Regions from separate parts of the Jeongeupia sacculi genome, predicted to be linked through region 2. Evidence: riboswitches for the same ligand, from Rfam matches in the RefSeq annotation. Region 2 holds a riboswitch; the other holds the start of a gene.
The links. Region 2 has a riboswitch for glycine ahead of JLC71_RS10160 (alanine/glycine:cation symporter family protein). Riboswitches for the same ligand answer to the same signal wherever they lie in the genome.

Region 1 (10,430 bases), 1.2 Mb from region 2:
GCCTCGGTCTGAAGCTCGTCAGCACGGCGCTTGGCGCCGCCGATGAAAAGGGCCGTCGCAAGCCCGAAGTCGTCGCCGGTTCCGAGCGCGTGCTCGATTGCGACCATGTCGTCGTCGCGTTCGGTTTTCAGGCCGAAGCCGCTACCTGGTTCGACACCCACGGCATCAAGACCGACGACTGGAGCCGCACCGTCGCGCCGCTGCAGCAAACGTACAAGCACCAGACCAGCAACCCGAAGATCTTCGCCGGCGGCGACCAGGTCCGCGGCGCCGATCTGGTGGTGCGCGCGGTGTACGAAGGCCGTCAGGCCGCCGAGGGCATCCTCGAATACCTGAACGTCTGGTAAAACGCCGTTCGGACGAACAATCCCCGTCCCGCCTGGGTACGGGGATTTTTTATGGATGAAAGGAATGTCATATGGACGCAAGAGTCCGGCCGCTGCTGGCCGGCGATCTGTCGTTGCTCGTCGCCGGGTTTATCGCCACCTTCAACGCCGCACCCTGGCACGATGAGTGGCAGAGCGAGACCGCGCATGCCTATCTGGCTGGTCTGTGCGCGCATCCGGAAGCCCGTGCCTGGGTGATCGAGCGCGACGACGAGCTGCTCGGCGCCGCGTTCGGCCACATCCGTCGCTGGTGGGCCGGCGACGAACTGTTCGTCGACGAATTTTTCGTCCGTGCCGATTGTCAGCGGCAGGGACTGGGCCGTCTATTGCTCGACACCCTGGAGGCCGAGTTGCGCGCCGAAGGCGTCGGCGCGGTGACGCTGCTCACGGCGCGTGCAACGCCGGCCGAAGACTTTTATCTGGCGCAGGACTACCACGGCAAGCCGGAGCTGCGCTTCATGGTCAAGCCGCTGCGTTAGCGGCTCAGGGATATTTCGCCAGCAGATCGCGCAGCTGGCTCAGGTCGGGGGTTTCACCGCTGCCGATGGATTGGTCGAGGGTGTTGTTCAGCGCCTTTAAGCGGGCCTGTTGCGCCTCGGCGAGCACCGCATGGCCACCGGCATCGGCATAACGGATCAGTTCGGCGAGCAGCTGCGCTTCCACGTGGCGCATGCCGTCCACTTCGGCGATATGCAGCGCGCGCTGGATCATGCCGATCGCCAGATCCGCCCGGCCGTGCCGATGGCGGATTTCGGCCAGCCGGCCCAGTGCATTGGCCTCGCACCAGTGCGATGGCGTCAACGCCACCAGCGACAGGCACTCTTCAAGCATCTGTTCGGCAGCGTCAAGATGGCCCCGGTCGAGCTCGATACTGGCCAGCCGCAGCAGCAGTTCGGCCTGAAAGTGGTCAAACCGCTTGGCTTTGCACAGCGTCAATGCCTCAAGGAGGATGCGGGCCGCTTCATCGACACAACCAGCCGCGTGCAAATCCCAGCCGAGGCTGATCTTCACCTTGGCGATCAGATAGATGTTGTCGCTTGATGCGAGCTGGCGGTCTGCGGCTCGATGGCAGAGGATCGCCTGCTCGAGCGCGCCATACGCGCCGCATACATGGCCAAGGCCGATCAACGCCAGCGTCAGCGTGGGGGCATGGCGGGCCTCGGTACCGCAGAGCCGTACGCACTGAGACCAGTGCTGCAAGGCCGTGCGGTAATCGCCACCGGTGTAGTTATCGCGGCCCTGGCGCTCCTGCACGGCGGGTTCGAGGTGCCGCAGTCCGTACATCTGGCAGCATGCCAGCGCCTCTGCGAGCAGGAGGCTACCCTCGTTGCGCTCGCCCAGTTGATCCTCGATCTGCGACAGCAGCGTGGCTGCGCGTACCAGCGTTTCCACATCGTGCTCCGCGCGTGCGCTGTCCAGCAGCGGCTTGCACAGGCGCATTGCCGTTGCCGGGTCGCTGAAAACGAGCTGCTCGATTTTGCTGAGGGTCTGGTGCGCAGGCACGGGGATTACCGGCAGTAGGGGATGGCCGCTATTCTACCGGTGCTGTCGGCGGCGCGTCCGACCAAACGTCGTGATCACCAAGGCGGGTGTGCGATCGGCGAGCGGACGCTGATCTAGACCAGCGCACAGTCACAGGCCTAGTTGCGCCCCGCCGCTGCGCCGTCGTCTAGCGCCAGCCCCTCGGCGCGCCAGCCGGTGACACCGCCGAGCATCAGTTTCACCGGTCGTTCAAGCTGCGCCAGCCTGAGCGCGGCCTTGTCGGCGCCGTTGCAGTGCGGCCCGGCGCAATACACGACAAACAGCGTCTGGGCCGGTCACGCGGCCATGCGCTCGGCGTTGATCTCGTGGTGCGGCAGGCTGAGCGCGCCGGGAACGTGCCCGGCCATGAACGCGGCTTTACTGCGTACATCCAGCAGCACAAAGCCGGGGTCGGGCCGCTGCAGGTTGGCAAATACATCGGCGCAGTCGGTTTCAAGCCCGAGCCTGGCGGTGAAGTGGGCGAGGGCGGCGGCGCTGGCGGCGGCCGGAACGGCGGTGACGGCATTGGACATCGGTCTCTCCTTGGTCTGGAGTCCATTGTCAGGGGCTGCATGCCTGCGGCATAGTGGCGGGATCGTCAATCATCGGCAGGATAACGCCATGCCCGCAACGCCCCTCCGCGTGGTCGCGCTCGCCTACGACGGCCTGTGTACTTTCGAGTTCGGTTGCGTGGTCGAGGTCTTCGGGCTGGCGCGACCGGAGCTCACCGTGCCGTGGTACACGCTGCGGATTGCCGCGATCGAACCGGGGCCGTTGCGCGCCGGTGGCGGGATCACCGTGGCCGTCGACGCGGGGCTGGAGGCGTTAGCCGACGCCGACCTCGTCATCCTGCCCGGCTGGCGCGGTGCCGATGCCGCGCCGCCGGCGTCGCTGCTCGATGCCTTGCGCGCCGCCCACGCGCGCGGCGTGCGGATCGCGACGATCTGCTCGGGCTCCTTCGTGCTGGCCGAGTCGGGTTTGCTCGACGGCAGGCGTGCGACGACGCACTGGTGCTATGCGGAGAAACTTGCCGCCCGCTATCCGGCAATCGAGGTGCTGCCCGATGTGCTCTACGTCGACGAGGGCCGCCTGCTGACGTCGGCCGGCTCGGCCGCCGGGCTGGATCTGATGCTGCACATCGTCCGCAACGACTACGGCGCCGATGTCGCCAACAGCGTCGCGCGGCGGCTGGTGATTCCGCCACACCGTGATGGCGGGCAGGCGCAGTTCATCGGCCGGCCGGTGCCGCGCCACGGCAACAACCGGCTGGCGCAGACGATGGACTGGATGCGCGTCCACGCCGTCGAGGCGCTGACGCTGGACGACATGGCCGGCCATGCGGCGATGAGCCCGCGCACCTTTCTGCGCCAGTTCCGCGATGCGACCGGCGCCAGCCCCTACGACTGGCTGTTGCGCGAGCGCGTCGAGATCGCCCGCAGCCTGCTCGAAACCGGCGACATCCGGCTCGAACAGCTGGCGGCGGTCAGCGGATTCGGCTCGGTCGAAAGCCTGCGGGCGCATTTCCGACGGGTGGTCGGCGTGGCGCCGTCGGTCTACCGCCGCAGCTTTGCCGCGGCCTGATGCGGCCTGCACCGGCGGCGGTCGAAAATAGTTGATGTAACGCAACCGAGTGTGATCCGCGTAGCGCAACTATTTGCGGTTACATGATGGCGGGATAGCGGTAAAAAAAGCATGTCGATGAGCATGTGCAGCCAGAAGCTGCGCGAAGCAGCCGGCACAGGGCCCGACCTACTCGGCGGCCCATGCACCCTTGATCAACCCCCATCAAGTGCCAGACCGATAGCACTGTCCGCTCCAGCCCCGTGCCCGGAGTCGCACCGCGCCCGACGCGCCGGTGCCGCTGTTATCCATTCGGATGGGCCAATCAACACTGGAGGCGAACGTGCCCGGAAACTCTTCACTCAGCCAACCCAAGGCGTTTTACCTGATATTTTCGATCGAACTGTGGGAACGGTTCGGTTACTACGGCCTGCAGGGCATCATGGCGGTTTACCTCGTCAAGATGCTCGGCCTGCACGAGGCCGATTCGTTCACGCTGTTCTCGTCGTTTGTCGCACTGGTTTACGGCCTGATCGCCGTCGGCGGCTGGCTGGGCGACAAGGTGCTCGGCACCAAGCGAACCATTGTGCTTGGCGCGATCACACTGGCGATCGGCTACGCAATGATCGCGTTTTCGGGCCACCAGATCTCGTGGGTTTACCTCGGCATGGGGACGGTGGCGGTCGGTAACGGTCTGTTCAAGGCCAATCCCGGCTCCTTGCTCTCCAAGCTGTACGACAAGGACGATCCGCGCATCGACGGCGCGTTCACCATGTACTACATGGCGATCAATATCGGCTCCTTCCTGTCGATGCTGGCAACCCCGTGGCTGGCCCAGAAGTACGGCTGGAGCGCGGCGTTTTCGCTGTCGGTGGTCGGTATGCTGATCACGCTTGCCAACTTCCTGCTGTGCAAGAAGATGGTCGCCCAGTACGGTTCGCCGGCCGATTTCAAGCCGCTCAACATCAAGTATCTCGGTTACGTGATTGCCGGTATTGCCGCGATGGCGCTGGCCGCAAGCTGGTTGCTCAAGCATCCGACCATTGCCAATTACGGTCTGGCGATCATTTCGATCGGTATCGTCGCGATCTTCATGAAGGAAACCTTCGCGCTGCAAGGCCCGGCCCGCAGCAAGATGATCGTGGCCTTCGTGCTGATGGTCGAAGCGGTGATTTTCTTCGTGCTCTACAACCAGATGCCGACGTCGCTGAATTTCTTCGCGATCAACAATACCGAGCACACGCTGTTCGGCATGGCGCTGCAGCCGGAACAGTTCCAGGCGCTGAACCCGTTCTGGATCATGGTGGCTAGCCCGATTCTGGCGATGACCTACAACAAGCTCGGCGACAAGCTGCCGATGCCGCACAAGTTCGCCTTCGGCATGGTGCTGTGTTCGCTGGCCTTCCTCGTGCTGCCGCTGGGCGCCCGCTTTGCCAACGAGCACGGCATGGTATCGGCCAACTGGCTGGTGCTGAGCTATGGCCTGCAGAGCATTGGCGAGCTGCTGATCTCGGGCCTCGGCTTGGCGATGGTGGCGCAACTGGTGCCGGAACGGCTGATGGGCTTCATCATGGGCGCATGGTTCCTGACCACCGCAGCGGCATCGGCTGTGAGCGGCATGGTGGCCGGCCTGACCACGGTGACCGGCGATGTCAGCAATGCGCACACCTCGCTGGCGGTCTACAGCCATGTGTTCACGCAGATCGGCGTCGTCACCGGGGTGATCGCGGTGCTGATGATCGCGACCGCGCCGCTGCTGGCGCGGATGATCAGCGGCGCGAAGGAAGTGGATGCTTTCATTTCCGAGGGCGAGCTGGCGGCGCAACGGCCGCAGTAAACCGGATGGCCGTCCAGCCATCAGCAAAAGGCCTCGCTCAGCGGGGCCTTTTTTCGTTCACGGATCGTCTTTACTTGTCCCCGCGGGTACGCCGGTCACCGGGGCGTTGACCCCGATCGGGGGGATGAGGATAATTCGCCGCTTCGCGGGAGAGAGGCCGTCAGAGGTCCGCCGAAGGCGCAAGCTCCCATAATCGCTCAGGCAAATGAACCGCGAAATCAAATCAAGGCCAATTGGAGAGAGACCGGTAGAGCGGTCCACCGAAGGGGCAATGCACGGATAGCCGATATCCCGTGCCAAACTCTCAGGTAAAAGGACAAGGGGAGAGGCCGCAACCACTTGCGGAGCCCCATGTTATCCACGATTTACATCATCGCCATTACCGCCGAAGCCATGACCGGCGCGCTGGCCGCCGGCCGGCGCAATATGGACCTTTTCGGCGTGATGGTCATCGCCTTCCTCACCGCGCTCGGTGGCGGCACCGTGCGGGATATCGTCCTCGGCCATTATCCGATCGGCTGGACCCAACACCCCGAGTACATCTGGCTGGTGCTCTCGGCCGCGCTGCTGACCGTGCTGACCGCGCGCTTTATGCATCATTTCGGGCGGATTTTTCTGGTGCTCGATGCGCTCGGGCTGATTGCGTTCACGCTGATTGGCTGCGAGGTCGCGCTGGGTATGGGCTATCACCCGACGGTGGTGGTCATGGCCGGGATGACCACCGGGATTGCCGGCGGCGTACTGCGCGATATTCTCTGTAGCCGCGTGCCGGTGGTGTTCCGCCACGAGCTGTACGCCAGCGTCGCGCTGCTGGTGGCGCTGTGCTATCTCGGTTTTGGCATGCTCAAGCTGAACCACGACCTGAACGTGCTGATTTCATTCGCCATCGGCCTGGTGGTGCGGCTGTGCGCGATTTACCGTGGTTGGCGGCTACCGGTGTTCTCGTATCGGCAACCGCTCGATTGAGTCCGGCGTAGCGTCTGAGCATCAATAAAAAAGGGCAGCCCACGGGCTGCCCTTTTTGCATCGACGGCGTTTGCTGCCTTAGCGCGGCGGATTGACCACAATGTACTGCACCGTGGTGCCGGCGTACTGCGGCTGGTACCAGGTGCTGCCGCATTGCTGGTAGCCAAGGCCGTTGACCACGACCGTTGTGCAGCCCGACGGTACCGAGTGAACGATGCTGCCGATGACGGCAGAGGTGACCGCCGCCGTGGTCACGACCGCCGCGGTCGCAACCGCCGCGGCGGCGATCGGGTGATCATAGCGTGGCGGTGGCGGGTAATACGGCCGTGGTGGCGGATAGTAGGGGCGCGGCGCCCCGGCGGCTGCGGCGTGATAGACACCGCCGTTCGGGCCGACGGCGGTGCGACTGGCGACCCAGGCCTGGGCCGGCAGCGACGCCAGCAGCATCGAAGCTGCGGTCGCCAGTGCCAGTGTGGCTTTGAACTTGCGCATGACGGGCTCTCCTTATTGTTTGGCCGACGCCGGCTTCGATGCTTCGTTGCGGGCGAACTCGATCCGCTTGGCGCCCTTGGGCGGCGTGAAGCTGAATGTGTCGTTGCCGAACGCCGGTTGTGTCTGCCAGCTGAAGCGCACCGCGTGCTGCGGCCGGGCTTCGATGTCGGTGGCGGTGATCACCAGCTTGCACGGCAGCGGCTGCGCACCCTTGCGGATCCACACTTGCCAGTCGGTGCCCGGCTTGCGGAATGCATAGTGGGTGCAGCTCTGGTTGCCGATGCGTTCCTCGCCGAGGATACGTGCGGCGGTCAGATCCTTGCCCTGGTTGGGGTCGCTGCCCCAGTAGAACAGGTCGGCCAGCGGCGTTTCGATGCCGAATTTGTCGGCGATGTCGCCGACGAGCTCACCGATCGTCTTCGGTGCCGGTGCGCTCGCGTAGAAATTGTGCTGGCTGCCGTAGAGCGTGAAGGTCTTGCCGTCGTAATACATCGTCCGCACGCCCTGCTCGCCGCTGACGCTGGCCTTGAGCTTGTTCGGCCGCTGCACCTGCATCTCGGCGTGGCGGGCAAACTGCAGCGCCTGGCCGTTGTCGTCGACGAAGTCGGTAGTGGTGTCGGCGCGGAGGGCAAAGCGGGGCAGCTTGCGTAGATAGTTACCCATGGTCTCGAGCGCCTTGACCGCCTGCGGGTCGACCGCTTTGGCGGCGCCGGCGTCAGCCGCCAAGGCATTGCCGGCGCACGCGGCAATCAGCAGCGCCGCGGCTGTTCGGATTGGCTTCATCGTATCGTCCTCGTGTGGTGTGGCTTGTCATACCGCTTATCGTTCGGCACAGACCACAGCTTAGCCCGCTATCCTTGCATTCGGAAGTGTTGTTTGCTGCAACTATTTGGTTGTCCGATTGCGGCAACTCCCGATTCGCGACCGTGAATGCGGTCGCGCATAATGGGTCGATGGAATCCTGGTCCTTCGTGTCCGCCTTCGTCCTGCTGCTGCTGGTGACCGACCCGCTGGGCAGTCTGCCGCTGTTCGTCGCGATGCTCAAACAGGTGCCGCGGCAGCGGCGCTTGCGCATGATCGTGCGTGAGGTATCGGTCGCCTTCGCCGTACTGCTGCTCTTCATGTTCACCGGCCAGCGGTTCCTCGCGCTGATGCATCTGTCGCAGACCTCGCTCGGCATCGCCGGTGGCGTGATCCTGTTCCTGATCGCGCTGCGCATGGTGTTCCCGCATCCCGATGGTGTGTTCGGCGACATCAAGGGCGGCGAGCCTTTCATCGTGCCGCTGGCGATCCCGCTGCTGGCCGGGCCGTCGGCGCTGGCGACGGTGCTGCTGCTGGTGTCGCGCGCGCCCGAACGGCTGTGGGAGTGGATCGCCGCGCTGGCGCTGACGATGCTGGTCTGCGCGCTGGTACTGGGTTTTTCCGAAAAAATCGGCCAGGTGCTCGGCGAGCGCGTCACCACGGCGTTCGAGCGCCTGATGGGCCTGGTGCTGACGGCCATCGCCGTCGAGATGCTGCTGTCGGGCATCCGTGAATACATCCATTCGCTGACGTGAACGCTTGATGCCAGGCAAAGGGCCGATGCCATTTGCGTTTAGAATCCCGAACAGACCTGCCCCATAGCCCAAGGAGTTGTCAGATGACCCAGAACGAACTCAAAGAAGCCGTCGGCCGCGCCGCGATCGCCTACATTCCGGACGACTGCATCGTCGGCGTCGGCACCGGTTCGACCGCCAACTATTTCATCGACGCGCTCGCCGAGATCAAGGGGCGGATTCAGGGGGCGGTGTCCTCAAGCGAAGCGAGCATCGCCCGGCTGAAGAAGCACGGCATCCCGGTTTTCGACCTCAACGCGATCGACAGCCTGCCGGTCTACGTCGACGGTGCCGACGAGATCAACCATCAGCTGCAAATGATCAAAGGCGGCGGCGCGGCGCTGACGCGCGAAAAAATCGTTTCGGCCGTGGCGGAAAAATTCGTCTGCATCGCCGACGCCAGCAAGTACGTCACCGTGCTCGGTACCTTTCCGCTGCCGGTCGAAGTGATCCCGATGGCGCGCTCCTACGTGGCGCGCGAACTGGTCAAGCTCGGCGGTCACCCGGCCTACCGCGAAGGTGTGCTGACTGATAACGGCAACATCATTCTTGATGTGCACGGGCTGCGGATTGCCGAAGCGGCTAAACTGGAGGCCGAAATCAACCAGATCGTCGGCGTGGTCACCAACGGCTTGTTCGCCCGTCGTCGCGCCGATGTGCTGCTGCTGGGCACCGAGGACGGGGTCAAGACCTACAAATAAACATTTGATGAACGACCCCGGACGACTTGAAACAAAAAATTAACAAGACTCTGCGATGATCCGGGGTCTGTCTGCTGGAGTGCTCACCATGTCCGAACATATTTCCAAACAATTCGACGCCGAACTCGAGGCGATCCGTTCCAGCGTGCTCGGCATGGCTGGATTGGTTGAAGATCAGGTCCGTCTGGCAATGGAAGCCTTGTCGACCGGCAATTTGACCATCATCGACAAGGTGATCGAGCAGGAAGATCGCGTCAACGAGATGCACGTGAAGCTCGACGACATGTGTATCCACATGATCGCGCGTCGCCAGCCGGCCGCGACCGACCTGCGCATGGTGATGACCGTGATCAAATCGGTCGAGGATCTGGAGCGCATCGGCGACAAGGCCGCGCGCATCTGCCAGCGCGCCAAAAACATTTACAACGCCGGCAAACTGCAGGTGCCGCGCTTTGTCGAACTCGATCATATTGCCGAGGACGCGCTCGACATGCTCTCGAAGGCGCTCGACGCCTTCGCCCGCCTCGATGCCGTGCCGGCATCGGAAGTGAAGCGCGCTGACGATCAGCTCGATACCGAATACCGCGCGCTGCAACGCCAGCTGATCATGATCATGATGGAAGATCCGCGCCAGATCGCGCTGACGCTGGACATCCTGTGGATCGCCAAGGCGATCGAGCGTATTGGTGATCTCGCGGTCAATATCGCCGAACACGTGATTTTTCTCGTCAAGGGCCAAGACGTGCGCCACAAGACCCAGGAAGAAGTCGATAGCGTGGTTCATGGCAAGCGCGACGATGAATAAATCGGTCGCCGCCGATTTCACCGACTCCAACACACGCCCCGTTTCGATGGGGCGTTTGTTTTGGCCGGTCGCAAACCCCGCCTGCAGCGCTTGCGAAAGCTTGCGTTGGCGGGCGCCCCGGAGCGCGTTATCGTGAAGTCCTTGCCGCTCTCTCTGCTGATCATGTCCGATGTGTCGCTGATCGCCGCTGTCGATCTCGGTTCCAACAGTTTTCGCCTGCAAATCGCCCGGGTGCAGGATGGCACCCTGATGCCGCTGACCACGCTGAAAGAAGCAGTGCGGCTTGGGGGCGGGCTTGATGCCGATGGCTGTTTAAGCCAGGAAATCCAGCAGGAGGCGCTGGCGGCATTGCGGCGCTTTGGCAAGGCGCTCAGCGGTTTGGCGCCAAGCCAGGTCCGCATCGTCGCGACCAATACATTCCGGGTTGCGAAGAATATCGATGATTTCCAGCCGTTGGCCGAGGCCGCGCTGGGCTTTCCGATCGAAATCGTCGCCGGGCTGGAGGAAGCACGGCTGATTTACATCGGTGCGGCGCATAGCCTGCCCAATAGCCGCAAGGCGAGGCTG
Region 2 (10,430 bases):
TCACCTTGGCCACCGGCGCGTCATGGCCGGGCTTGGCCCAGTGGTAGTCGACGAACTCGCCCTGGTTACGCTTGGCGGCATCGACCAGCTCGACCACCATGTGTACCCCCTTGGGATCCTTGAGCTGGCTTTGGTCCTTGCCGTTCAGCTCCGGCTTGATCGGGTGCCGCAGCATCGTGTAACGCGTGTCGTACAGCGCGAAGTAGTTGCCGCCTTCGTAGCGCAGCCCGGCAATCGCATCCGCCGCCGCGCTCTTGGCCGCATCGAGCGGCATCTTGCCGTCCTGGGCCAGCTGGCCGTAATGCGCCAGCACCGAATAGCCGACGGCGACCAGATCACGCGTGGTCGCGCGCCGGGCATCAAGCAGACCCTTGCGTTCGTTGAACAACACCCAGCTCGCCACCGCAGAGATCACGACGAAAACCAGCAGTGTCAGCAGCCACAATTTGTGGCGAATCGTTGCTTGCGAAAGCATTTTTTCCTCCTCCGGATTTGTTTGCATCGGGATGCTCGCCACCATTGCAAGCCACAAATAATACAAACAAGAAATAGAAGAGTCAGTTTAGATTAAGAATTCAGCAGGCGGGGACGAACAAAATGAAGCCGTTTGACGACCGGCATGTTGGCAAGCGCCTCGGTAAAAAAGCGCTTTCTCTTCAGTCACTTGCACCACACGCCTTTGCGCTGCCGCCGTATAGCCACGCCAGTTTGCGGCAAATCAAGATTGGTATCATTCACGATGGCCGTGCACTACGTCGTTTTGCTACATTCAAGACTGCAAGCTTCCCCCGTGTTCGGATGAAGGTCGCAGGAGAGTGCCCACCAAGGCAGGCCGCAAGGCGTGTCGGGCCGCCGAAGAAGTGAATCTTTCAGGCGCCGGGTCAGCCCGGCAGGGACTGCGACTGGACGAGCCTCTGGAGAGCCCCGGCGTGCGTTGATCGAACGCACCGGCCGGGCACCGAAGGCGCAAGGCGATTCGCCAGAATCGTTGAAACGCTCAGGTAAAAGGACAGAGGAAGGACGGCGGGCCGACGTGCGTCCCCGATCCGGAGGCTGCGCGGCGGCACGCCATCCCCTTCTGTCAGATCGATGTTTGATACTGACGGAGATTTTCAACGCATGCCCCCCATCCAAGATGTACTGCAAACGATAGACAACCTCGTCTGGGGTCCCCCGCTGCTGATCCTGCTGGTCGGCACCGGGCTCTATCTCACCGCCCGGCTCGGCCTGTTGCAGGTGTTCAAGCTTCCGCTAGCGCTCAAGCTCGTGTTCCGCGCCGACAAGAACCCGCACCTGCCCGGCGATGTATCGAGCTTTGCCGCACTGTGCACCGCGCTGTCGGCCACCGTCGGCACCGGCAACATCGTCGGCGTGGCCACCGCGATCAAGCTCGGCGGCCCCGGCGCGCTGTTCTGGATGTGGATGGCGGCGTTCTTCGGCATGGCGACCAAGTACGCCGAGTGCCTCTTGGCGGTGAAGTACCGCACCGTTGACGACAAGGGCCAGATGGCCGGCGGGCCGATGTATTACCTCACCCACGGCCTCGGCCTGCCGTGGCTGGGCAAGCTGTTCGCGCTGTTCGGCGTCGGCGTCGCGCTGTTCGGCATCGGCACGTTTGCGCAGGTCAACGCGATTTCCGATGCGGTGCACGCCACCTTCGACATCCCGGTGCTGTGGACCTGTTTGACGCTGGCGGTGCTGGTGGCGATGATCACGCTCGGCGGCATCAAGTCGATCTCGCGCGTGGCCGAAGCCATCGTGCCGTTCATGATGGTGTTCTACGTCACCGCCAGCGTGGCGCTGCTGGCGATGAACGCCAGCGCCGTGCCCGATGCGATCGTGCTGGTGGTGCAATCGGCGTTCACCGGCCATGCCGCCGTCGGCGGCTTCTTCGGCGCGACGATGATGCTGGCGATCCAGAGCGGCGTCGCCCGCGGGGTGTTCTCGAACGAATCGGGCCTCGGCAGCGCGCCGATCGCCGCCGCCGCCGCGCGCAGCAAATCGTGCGTCGAGCAGGGGCTGATCTCGATGACAGGCACCTTCTTCGACACCATCATCATCTGCACCATGACCGGCCTCGTGCTGATCGTCACCGGCGTCTGGTCGGGCGACGCCAGCGGCGCGCGGATGACCAACCTCGCGTTCCAGAACGGCCTGTCGCAGGACTGGGGCAATCTGGTCGTCACCGTCGGCCTGTTGTTCTTCGCCTTCACCACCATCATCGGCTGGAACTACTATGGCGAGCGCTGCATGCAGTACCTCGCCGGCCGGCGCGGCATCCTGCCGTTCAAGCTGGTGTTCATCGCCTGCATCGTCGGTAGCGCCTTCCTGCATCTGGATCTGATCTGGATCCTCGCCGACATCGTCAACGGCCTGATGGCGATCCCGAACCTGATCGGCCTGATCGGCCTGCGCCATGTGGTGGCGATGGAAACGAAACGCTATTTCGCCGGCCAGCCCGATGACGACGATGTGCTGCAGCCGGCACTGGCGCAGCGCTGAGCGCGCCTCGCAATGAAAAAAGCCCCGGCCAGGACCGGGGCTTTTCGTTCAGCCAGCGATTACTGGCCGAACACCGACAGCGGCCCTGCCTGCGGATCGGCGTCGACGCGGAACTTGCCGTTGCCAAGTGCCTTCACCGCCAGCGCAGCCGCGCCCTGCTTGACGTAGATCACCCCCGCGCTGGCGCTCAGCTCCAGCGTTAGCGGTGTCGCGTACTTCACGCAATCGGCGTTGCCGGTATTGAACAGCACCTGATTGCCGTTCGGCGTCGGCGCGCACGCTTCGCGGGCGTAGCGGTAGCGGATCACGTTCGACGGCGTCGCGACCCACAGCAGCCCGGCCTCGACCTTGGCCTTCACGTAATCCAGATGGCCAAGGTAGCGCGCCACCGGCACCGGCTCGTAACCATCGTAGGCATTGTCGCTGACGCCATGCATCGTCCGCGTCGCCCAGCCGCCCTGATTGATCGCCGCATCGACGTGCAGGTTGAGGATCTCGCTGCCCATCGGATACAGCGACCATTGGCCGGAAGCGGTGAACACATCCCACTTCACCATGTACGGATCGCTGAAATTGGCCGCGTTCACCCCTGCCGGACGACCGACGTACTCGATGTTGCCGCCACCCAGATCGCGGTTGCTGCCACGCCCGCCCAGGTAGCCCGGCTGGGTGCGCAGGTAGGCAAGCGCCGCATCGGTCGCGGTGTCGTACGGCCAGATGAAGTAGCTCATCTGATAACCGTTCAGATTCGTCTTCACGTCCTGAACCGAATCGCCGATTTCAACGCTGTTGATCCAGTTGGCATCACTGCTGCCGCCGGGCAGGTGGTTGCGCGAGTGGTTGGCGATTTCATGACCGTGTGCCACGAAGGTCTGCGCTGCGGCCCAGTGAGCGGGCTGGCATTCAGCCGTGATGGCGCCAAATGCAGCGACCAGACCACGTGTGGTCAGTGCCGGCTCGGCAATTGTTGTATGGCTCTGGCTGACGCTGCTGTTGCAGAAATCGTCGTGCACCATCGAATACGCGCCCTTGGCGCCGCCGCGCCAGATCGTCACCTCGGCCGCGCTGATCTGGACCGGGATTGGCGTTGGGGATGGCGTCGGCGTCGGGCACGGTCGCGGCATCAGCGCCGCCACCGACCAGAGGCTGGCATCGAACGACACACTGTCTTGGCCGAGCACCTTCGGCTCGTTTGCAGCCGAAGCGACGTGCGCCTGCTTGGTGACGAAAATGCCCGGCACAAAGCTGCCGTTGTAGTGAGCGCGGAACGAACCGCCGGCCGGTTTGACGACCGTGTCGGCAGCATAGCTGGCGCCGGCGCTCCAGGTCGGATGCGGTGTCTCGCCCGGGCAGCGATCGCCAACCATCCGTGATGCAAACACCGGCGTCGGTGTCGGCGTATATACATCGCCCAGATACTCCCACGGCCCCCAAGGATCGGCACCCGGCTCGCTCCCCTGAGTCCACCATTTGGCGCGGTACTTCTTGCCCTTGTAGATCACGCATTGATCGCTGGTGTAGACCGGCGTCGTCAACCAGTCGGTGCAGCTGCCCGGGGTCGGGGTCGGGGTCGGGGTCGGGGTCGGGGTCGGGGTCGGGGTCGGGGTCGGGGTCGGGGTCGGGGTCGGCGTCGGGGTCGGGGTCGGGGTCGGCGTCGGGGTCGGCGTCGGCGTCGGCGTCGGCGTCGAATTGGTACTGCACGTACCCAAGCTGGTCCAGGGCATGCCGCTGCCGATCGGGCCGGCGTTGGTCGCCGGGCTATTGCCTTGCGTCCACCAGTTGGCTTGGTAGGTGTTGCCATTGAGGCTCACCTTATCGCCGCCGTTGTAGGCGGTAGTGGCATTCCATGCGGCCACGCACAGCGGCGCCGGGGTGGCGTACACAGGCGCGGCCAGCATTGCGGCCGGAATGGCGGCCATTGCAAAGTAATTGAAGCGGTTCATCGGTCTCCGTCTCCTTCCAGTGTTGTCGGTATCACGCGGTCGCTTTGCCGCGCGAGGCACTGTGTCAGGTGCGATGAACCTCAACCAGTCGCGATGGAGGCCGGATTCATGAATGGCAGCGGGTGCAAAATAAAAACGATATAAATCATCACCTTGCATTTTCTTCACCGCATTCCGGCTTCACGAACGGCGTTGCAAACGCATCCGGCCAAGGCCGCTTCAGCCGCTTGCCCGACGCCGGATGACATACGATGCTGCCAGCATCCATCCTCCGTCCGCCCCCATGACCAATCCCCATCTCGCCGAATACAGCCGCCGGATGAACCGGGTGCTCGATCACATCGACCGGCACCTCGACGCCCCGCTCGACCTCGCCACGCTGGCCGGGGTGGCGAACTTTTCGCCTTTCCATTTCCACCGGGTGTTCCAGGCCTGGCTCGGCGAAACGCTGGGCGACTACCTGCGCCGGCGACGACTGGAGGTCGCCGCATCGACGCTCGCCATTCACCCCGACGAACCGGTGCTGAACGTTGCGCTAGGGGTCGGTTTCGGTTCGGGCGAAGCGTTCGCGCGCGCGTTCAAGAGCCGCTTCGGCGTCACGCCGAGCGAATGGCGGCGGCAAACGCCGGCGCGCTGGCAGGCCGAACTCGATGCCATCCGCGCGCGACGGATGCAGAACCGCAATCCGGATCAGCCGGATCGCAAGCACGATCAGGCCGGCGCCGGTGCGGCCGGGCACGATGAAGGCTCGTCACCCGACACGGAGATCAGCATGAACGTCACGATCCAGACCCTGCCGCCGGCGCGCGTCGCCTACCTGCGCCACATCGGCCCCTACGGCCCGGCACTCGGCCAGTTCTGGCGCGGCCACTTCGCACCGTGGGCGCGCACCCACGGCCTGTCCGGCAATACCAGCTACGGCATCGGCTACGACGACCCGAGCGTCACCCCGCCGGAAAAATGCCGCTACGACGCAGCGGTCGAAGTCCCGGCCGATTTCGTCGCCACCGGCGAAGCCGGCATCGCCGACCTGCCCGGCGGCCGCTACGCCGTCGCCCGCTTCAGCGGTGACGTGCGCACCATCGGCGACGCGTGGATGACACTGACCCGCGACTGGCTGCCGAGCAGCGGCTACCAGTTCGACAACCGGCCGTGCTTCGAGCGTTACACCGGCGCGCCGGACGAAGACACCAGCCGCGAGGATTTCAGTTGCGAGCTGTGTATTCCGGTGCGGCCGCTTTGATTGGCAAATTGGAAATAAAAAAAGGCGCGAATTCGCGCCTTTTTTCGCCCCGACAGAACTTGGAGCAATCCAAATTGTAGGTTGGGCTGAGCTTGTGAAGCCCAACGGTTTAATTGTGCTGATAATCCATAAATACCGAAACCGGCTGCATTTCATATGGATTGAATTCTAGGCAGTTGGGCTTCACTACGTTCAACCCAACCTACGAGCTGGATTATCTACGGAACACTATACGTTTTCGCTATCGAAATATCCAAGATATTGGAAAATTCTTCGATAAATTTCATGCACAACATTCTTTTTATTTTCGTGGTATTTTTCAATATCTACATTACATCCTTCAACGGCCTCCAATTTTGCATTGGCATATATCTGACAGTCCTCCTCTGACTGGCGGAGCCAGTCCCTGAAAAGCAAGTGTCGGATTGTTTCCGGACAGTCAGGGCCAAATACATGTAAATTAACTCTGGGTTTTGCAAGATGAAAAAGACGATGTTCATGAAAGCGGGGTTCACGAACAATCAGTTGAAATCCCAGATTTTCGAGTGCGGATACATAACTTTCTTCATCAGCTGGGTCGGCCACCGTCAGATCGATATCAATTACAGGCTTAGCTGCAATACCAGGTATAGCAGTAGAACCAATATGATCTATTTTCAGCACGCTCGAACCTAATTCATTCTCAATGGAAAGCGCCACTTTTGCATATATTTTTGGCCAAGATAAATTATAAGCAACAACCTCAACAGTCTCTATCGGCGGAGTGCCATGGACAAAATAGCTATCCTGAGGGTCGACAATATAATGCGCCATTATTTCTTTTTGATTGATCATGAACTAATCCTTTTTTTGAATTAATTATATTTGTTAGAGCTGAGCCAACGATTTTTCACCGCCTCCAGGCCTGTTAACACAACGAGCCCGTAGGTTGGGCTGAATGAAATGAAGCCCAACACCGCTCAAGCGCAACTCGGGTTCGCTCACCTCCTCTTCGGCGGCGTCATTTCCTTCTGCTTGTAATCGCACAAATCGGCAACCACACAGCGCCAGCATTCCGGCCGCCGCGCCTTGCACACATAGCGGCCGTGCAGGATCAGCCAGTGATGCGCGTGCAGCATGTATTCCTTGGGGATGACCTTGAGGAGCTTGAGTTCGACCGCGAGCACGTCCTTGCCCGGAGCCAGACCCGTGCGATTGCCGAGGCGGAAGATGTGCGTGTCCACCGCCATGGTCGGCTCGCCGAAGGCGACGTTGCGCACCACATTGGCGGTCTTGCGGCCGACGCCGGGCAGCGATTCGAGTGCGGCCTGGTCGTTCGGTACTTCGCCGCCGTAGCGCTCAAGCAAGATGGCACAGGTCTGCAGCAGGTGCTTGGCCTTGCTGCGATACAGGCCGATCGTCGCGATATACGACTCCAGCCCTTCCTGCCCCAGCGCGAGGATCGCTGCCGGCGTGTTCGCCACCGGAAACAGCCGCTTGGTCGCCTTGTTGACACCGACGTCGGTCGCCTGTGCCGACAGCAGCACGGCGGTCAGCAGCTCGAACGGGGTGCTGTATTCGAGTTCGGTCTTCGGCTCCGGATCAAGCTCGGCGAGGCGGCGGAAAAACTCGCGGCGGGTGTCCTTGTTCATCATCACTCCATACAGAAACGCCCCGCGCTTGGCGGGGCGTTGATTCTAACCGTTCAAACCGATTCAAGCCGAAGCGGCCTCCGGATTGCGGGCAGCAATCGCCTTGGCCCGCGCGTCGGCACGCCGGTCGAGCGCCATCTTGCCCGCGACAAGGAAGCCCAGGCCGATGAACGCCCCCGGCGGCAGCATCGCCAGCAGGAACTGGTAATTGGCCTCCGCCGGGATCACATGGATCACCCATGCCTTGGCATGCACTCCGAACAAGAGGTCGATACCGGACAGCAGCGTGCCCTGCCCGACCAGCTCGCGCATCGCGCCGAGCACCGCCAGCACGCCGGTCAGCCCCAGCCCCATGAACAAGCCGTCGACGCCCGACTGCCAGACACCGTTCTTGCTCGCAAACGCCTCGGCCCGCGCCAGCACGATGCAATTGGTAGTGATCAGCGGGATGAAAATCCCCAGCACCACGTACAGTCCGTGCACATAGGCGTTCATCGCCAGATCGACCATCGTCACCAGCGCGGCGATGATCAGGATGAAGATCGGCGTGCGCAGCTCGTTCGGCACAAAGGCGCGGATCGCCGCGACCGCCATGCCCGAAATCAGCATCACCAGACTCGTCGCCAGCCCGAGGCTGACACCGTTGATGATGTTGTTCGACATCACCAGCACCGGGCACATGCCCAGAATCTGCACCACGCCGGCGTTCTGTTTCCACAGGCCGTTGTGGGCGATGGCTTTCGCTTCCGCGATCATGCTTTGTCTCCAAAGAGCCGGGCGCGGTGCGCCGCCACATAGGCCAGCGTGTTGTGAATGGCCTTGACCACCGCGCGCGGGCTGATGGTCGCGCCGGCGTGCGTGTCGAACGCGCCGCCATCCTTCTTCACCTTCCACAGCGTATCGCCGGGATTGGCGATGCTCTTGCCGCTGAACTGGGCGATCCAGTCCGATTTGGCCGCATCGATATAGTCGCCCAGCCCCGGGGTTTCCTTGTGCGCAACCACCCGAACGCCGAGCACGGTGCCGTTGGTATCGACGCCGATCAGCAAGCGGATCTTGCCGGCATAGCCGTCGGGCGCCGTCGCTTCGGTTACCGCGCCGACGGTCTGGCCGGCTTTTCTGGCGATATAGATGCGGCTTTCGCCATCGTTGCCGAGCTGCGCGGCCTCGGTCTTGGGAACAATGATCGCGTCGTCAAGCAAGGCGTTGTCGTAGCTGCCGGCCGGGAGCACCTGCGCCAGCAGCGCAACCTTGGCATCAAGCTCGTTCTTTTTCACCGTGTCGCGGGTCAGCGCGTAAGTGCCGGCCATCAAGGCGGTGAACACCAGCGCGAACAGCGCCAGCGTCGCCGCGCCGCGCACGCCGGATTTCATCATCCGTTTCATGCGGCCTTCCCCTTGCGGCCGAAGACCTTCGGCTGTGTGTACTGGTCGATGAACGGCGCGGCCAGATTCATGATCAGCACCGCGAACGCCACGCCGTCGGGATAGCCGCCGAACACACGGATCAGATACGTCAGCAGACCGATCAGCGCGCCATAGATCAGCCGGCCGCGCTTGGTGGTCGGCCCCGAGACCGGATCGGTGATGATGAAGAATGCACCGAGCATCGCCGCGCCGGAGAACAGATGAAACAGCGGCGAGGTAAAGCGCGCCGGGTCAACAAGGTGCAACACACCGGAAATCGCCGTTAACGAAGCGATAAAGGCCACCGGCGTGTGCCATGGAATGATCTTGCTGACATACAGATACAGCCCACCAAGCAAATACGCTGCGGCAATCCAGCCCATCATGCTCGGCAGCATGCCGGCATGAAACAGCGGCGCGGCGAACAGATCGCCGATGCCGCCGTGCTGCAGGATCGTCGTCTTCACCGTGTCGAGCGGCGTCGCCGAGGCAATGGCATCAAAGCTCAGTGCGTCGGGCAAGCGCCCGGTGAAGATGTAGGAGAACTGCGCGGCGGCGTCGAGGCTGGCGCTTTGCAAAGCTTGCGGCGAAGCCCAGCGCGACATCTGCGCCGGGAACGACACCATCATCACGGCAAAACCGACCATCGCCGGATTGAAGGTGTTCTGCCCCAAGCCGCCGTACAGATGCTTGGCGAGCCCGATCGCGATGGCCGTGGCGACGACAATCATCCACCACGGCGCCAGCGGCGGCAGCGACAGCGCCAAGAGCCAGGCGGTGACGATGGCCGAACCGTCGGTGATGAACGGTTTGACCGGAAAGTTACGCAGCTTCAGGCACGCGGCCTCGGTAGCGAGCGCGGTCAGCGTGGCGAGCAGCAACTGCGCCAGTATCCCGGCGCCGAACACGTAGACGTAGACGGCGATGCCCGGCAGCAGCGCCGCGGCGACCTTGAACATCACGACCTGCAACGGCGTCGGCTTGGTGAAGAACGGCGAAGTGGTCATTTCAGTCCAGGTTCGGAACCAGCAGCAACAGATCGGTCGCGCCCACGTCGATGCCGGCTTGCGACAGCAGGGTCGTCGCCTGACCGCGGTGGTGCGTCTGGTGATTGAAGAAATGCAGCAACACGTCACCAAGATGCTTGCGCCCCGGCCCGCTCGTCATTGATGTGTAGTGAAACACCTCGGCCAGTTCACGCGAAGTCAGCACGGCCGCCCAGGCGGAGATTGCCTCGTCGAGCAGCTGCCGCCGGAGCGCGAGCGTGGCAAAGTCGGCGCAGACGATCTCGGCCAGCGAGGCAGGCTTGGGCAGAGCAAGCACCGGCGCCAGCGCGGCGGCATGGGCGCCGGGATGGCTGGCAAAGCGCTGCAGCCACAGCGTATCGCCGACGATCAGGTGATTCAGCGTCCCGAGCAGCGAGCCGAAAAATGCGCCGCGATCACGCGCCAGCTCGTCGGCCGATAACTGCGCGGCGGCTGAATAAAGTTTGGCGTTCATTTGCGCGTTGTAGCGGGCGAACAGCGCCACTTGCGCCACACCGAGCAGCCCATCCGGCCGGCCGGTTTGATTCAGCATCTGCCAACCCTCGGCCCAGTCGCCCAGGTCGCTGTCGGCATTCAGATGGCCGCGTTCGCCGGCATCGACCAGCTTCGCGCCCCAATCGGTAGCGATGCGTTCGCTGAACGGCCACGCGGCATACGGA

Region 1: it holds a riboswitch for glycine, as region 2 does, so the genes downstream of both, JLC71_RS16200 (trimeric intracellular cation channel family protein) here and JLC71_RS10160 (alanine/glycine:cation symporter family protein) in region 2, are expected to answer to the same signal.

What each region holds. Positions count from the first base shown of each region.
Region 1 covers NZ_AP024094.1:3,359,082-3,369,511, forward strand. Annotated here, with positions in the region: gene JLC71_RS16165 (FAD-dependent oxidoreductase) at 1-347, shown strand, start outside; gene JLC71_RS16170 (GNAT family N-acetyltransferase) at 419-865, shown strand; gene JLC71_RS16175 (tetratricopeptide repeat protein) at 870-1,889, opposite strand; gene JLC71_RS16180 (rhodanese-like domain-containing protein) at 2,027-2,182, opposite strand; gene JLC71_RS16185 (rhodanese-like domain-containing protein) at 2,204-2,440, opposite strand; gene ftrA (transcriptional regulator FtrA) at 2,529-3,488, shown strand; gene dtpA (dipeptide/tripeptide permease DtpA) at 3,811-5,304, shown strand; glycine riboswitch at 5,441-5,527, shown strand; glycine riboswitch at 5,528-5,634, shown strand; gene JLC71_RS16200 (trimeric intracellular cation channel family protein) at 5,656-6,270, shown strand; gene JLC71_RS16205 (hypothetical protein) at 6,349-6,762, opposite strand; gene JLC71_RS16210 (DUF2092 domain-containing protein) at 6,775-7,545, opposite strand; gene JLC71_RS16215 (MarC family protein) at 7,716-8,318, shown strand; gene rpiA (ribose-5-phosphate isomerase RpiA) at 8,402-9,058, shown strand; gene phoU (phosphate signaling complex protein PhoU) at 9,147-9,863, shown strand; gene JLC71_RS16230 (Ppx/GppA phosphatase family protein) at 9,996-10,430, shown strand, end outside.
Region 2 covers NZ_AP024094.1:2,129,580-2,140,009, forward strand. Annotated here, with positions in the region: gene JLC71_RS10150 (methyl-accepting chemotaxis protein) at 1-475, opposite strand, end outside; gene JLC71_RS10155 (hypothetical protein) at 598-864, shown strand; glycine riboswitch at 905-1,023, shown strand; gene JLC71_RS10160 (alanine/glycine:cation symporter family protein) at 1,120-2,502, shown strand; gene JLC71_RS16640 (carbohydrate-binding protein) at 2,562-4,445, opposite strand; gene JLC71_RS10170 (AraC family transcriptional regulator) at 4,729-5,688, shown strand; gene JLC71_RS10175 (GrpB family protein) at 5,917-6,522, opposite strand; gene nth (endonuclease III) at 6,669-7,319, opposite strand; gene JLC71_RS10185 (electron transport complex subunit E) at 7,383-8,075, opposite strand; gene rsxG (electron transport complex subunit RsxG) at 8,072-8,704, opposite strand; gene JLC71_RS10195 (RnfABCDGE type electron transport complex subunit D) at 8,701-9,732, opposite strand; gene JLC71_RS16470 (DinB family protein) at 9,734-10,430, opposite strand, start outside.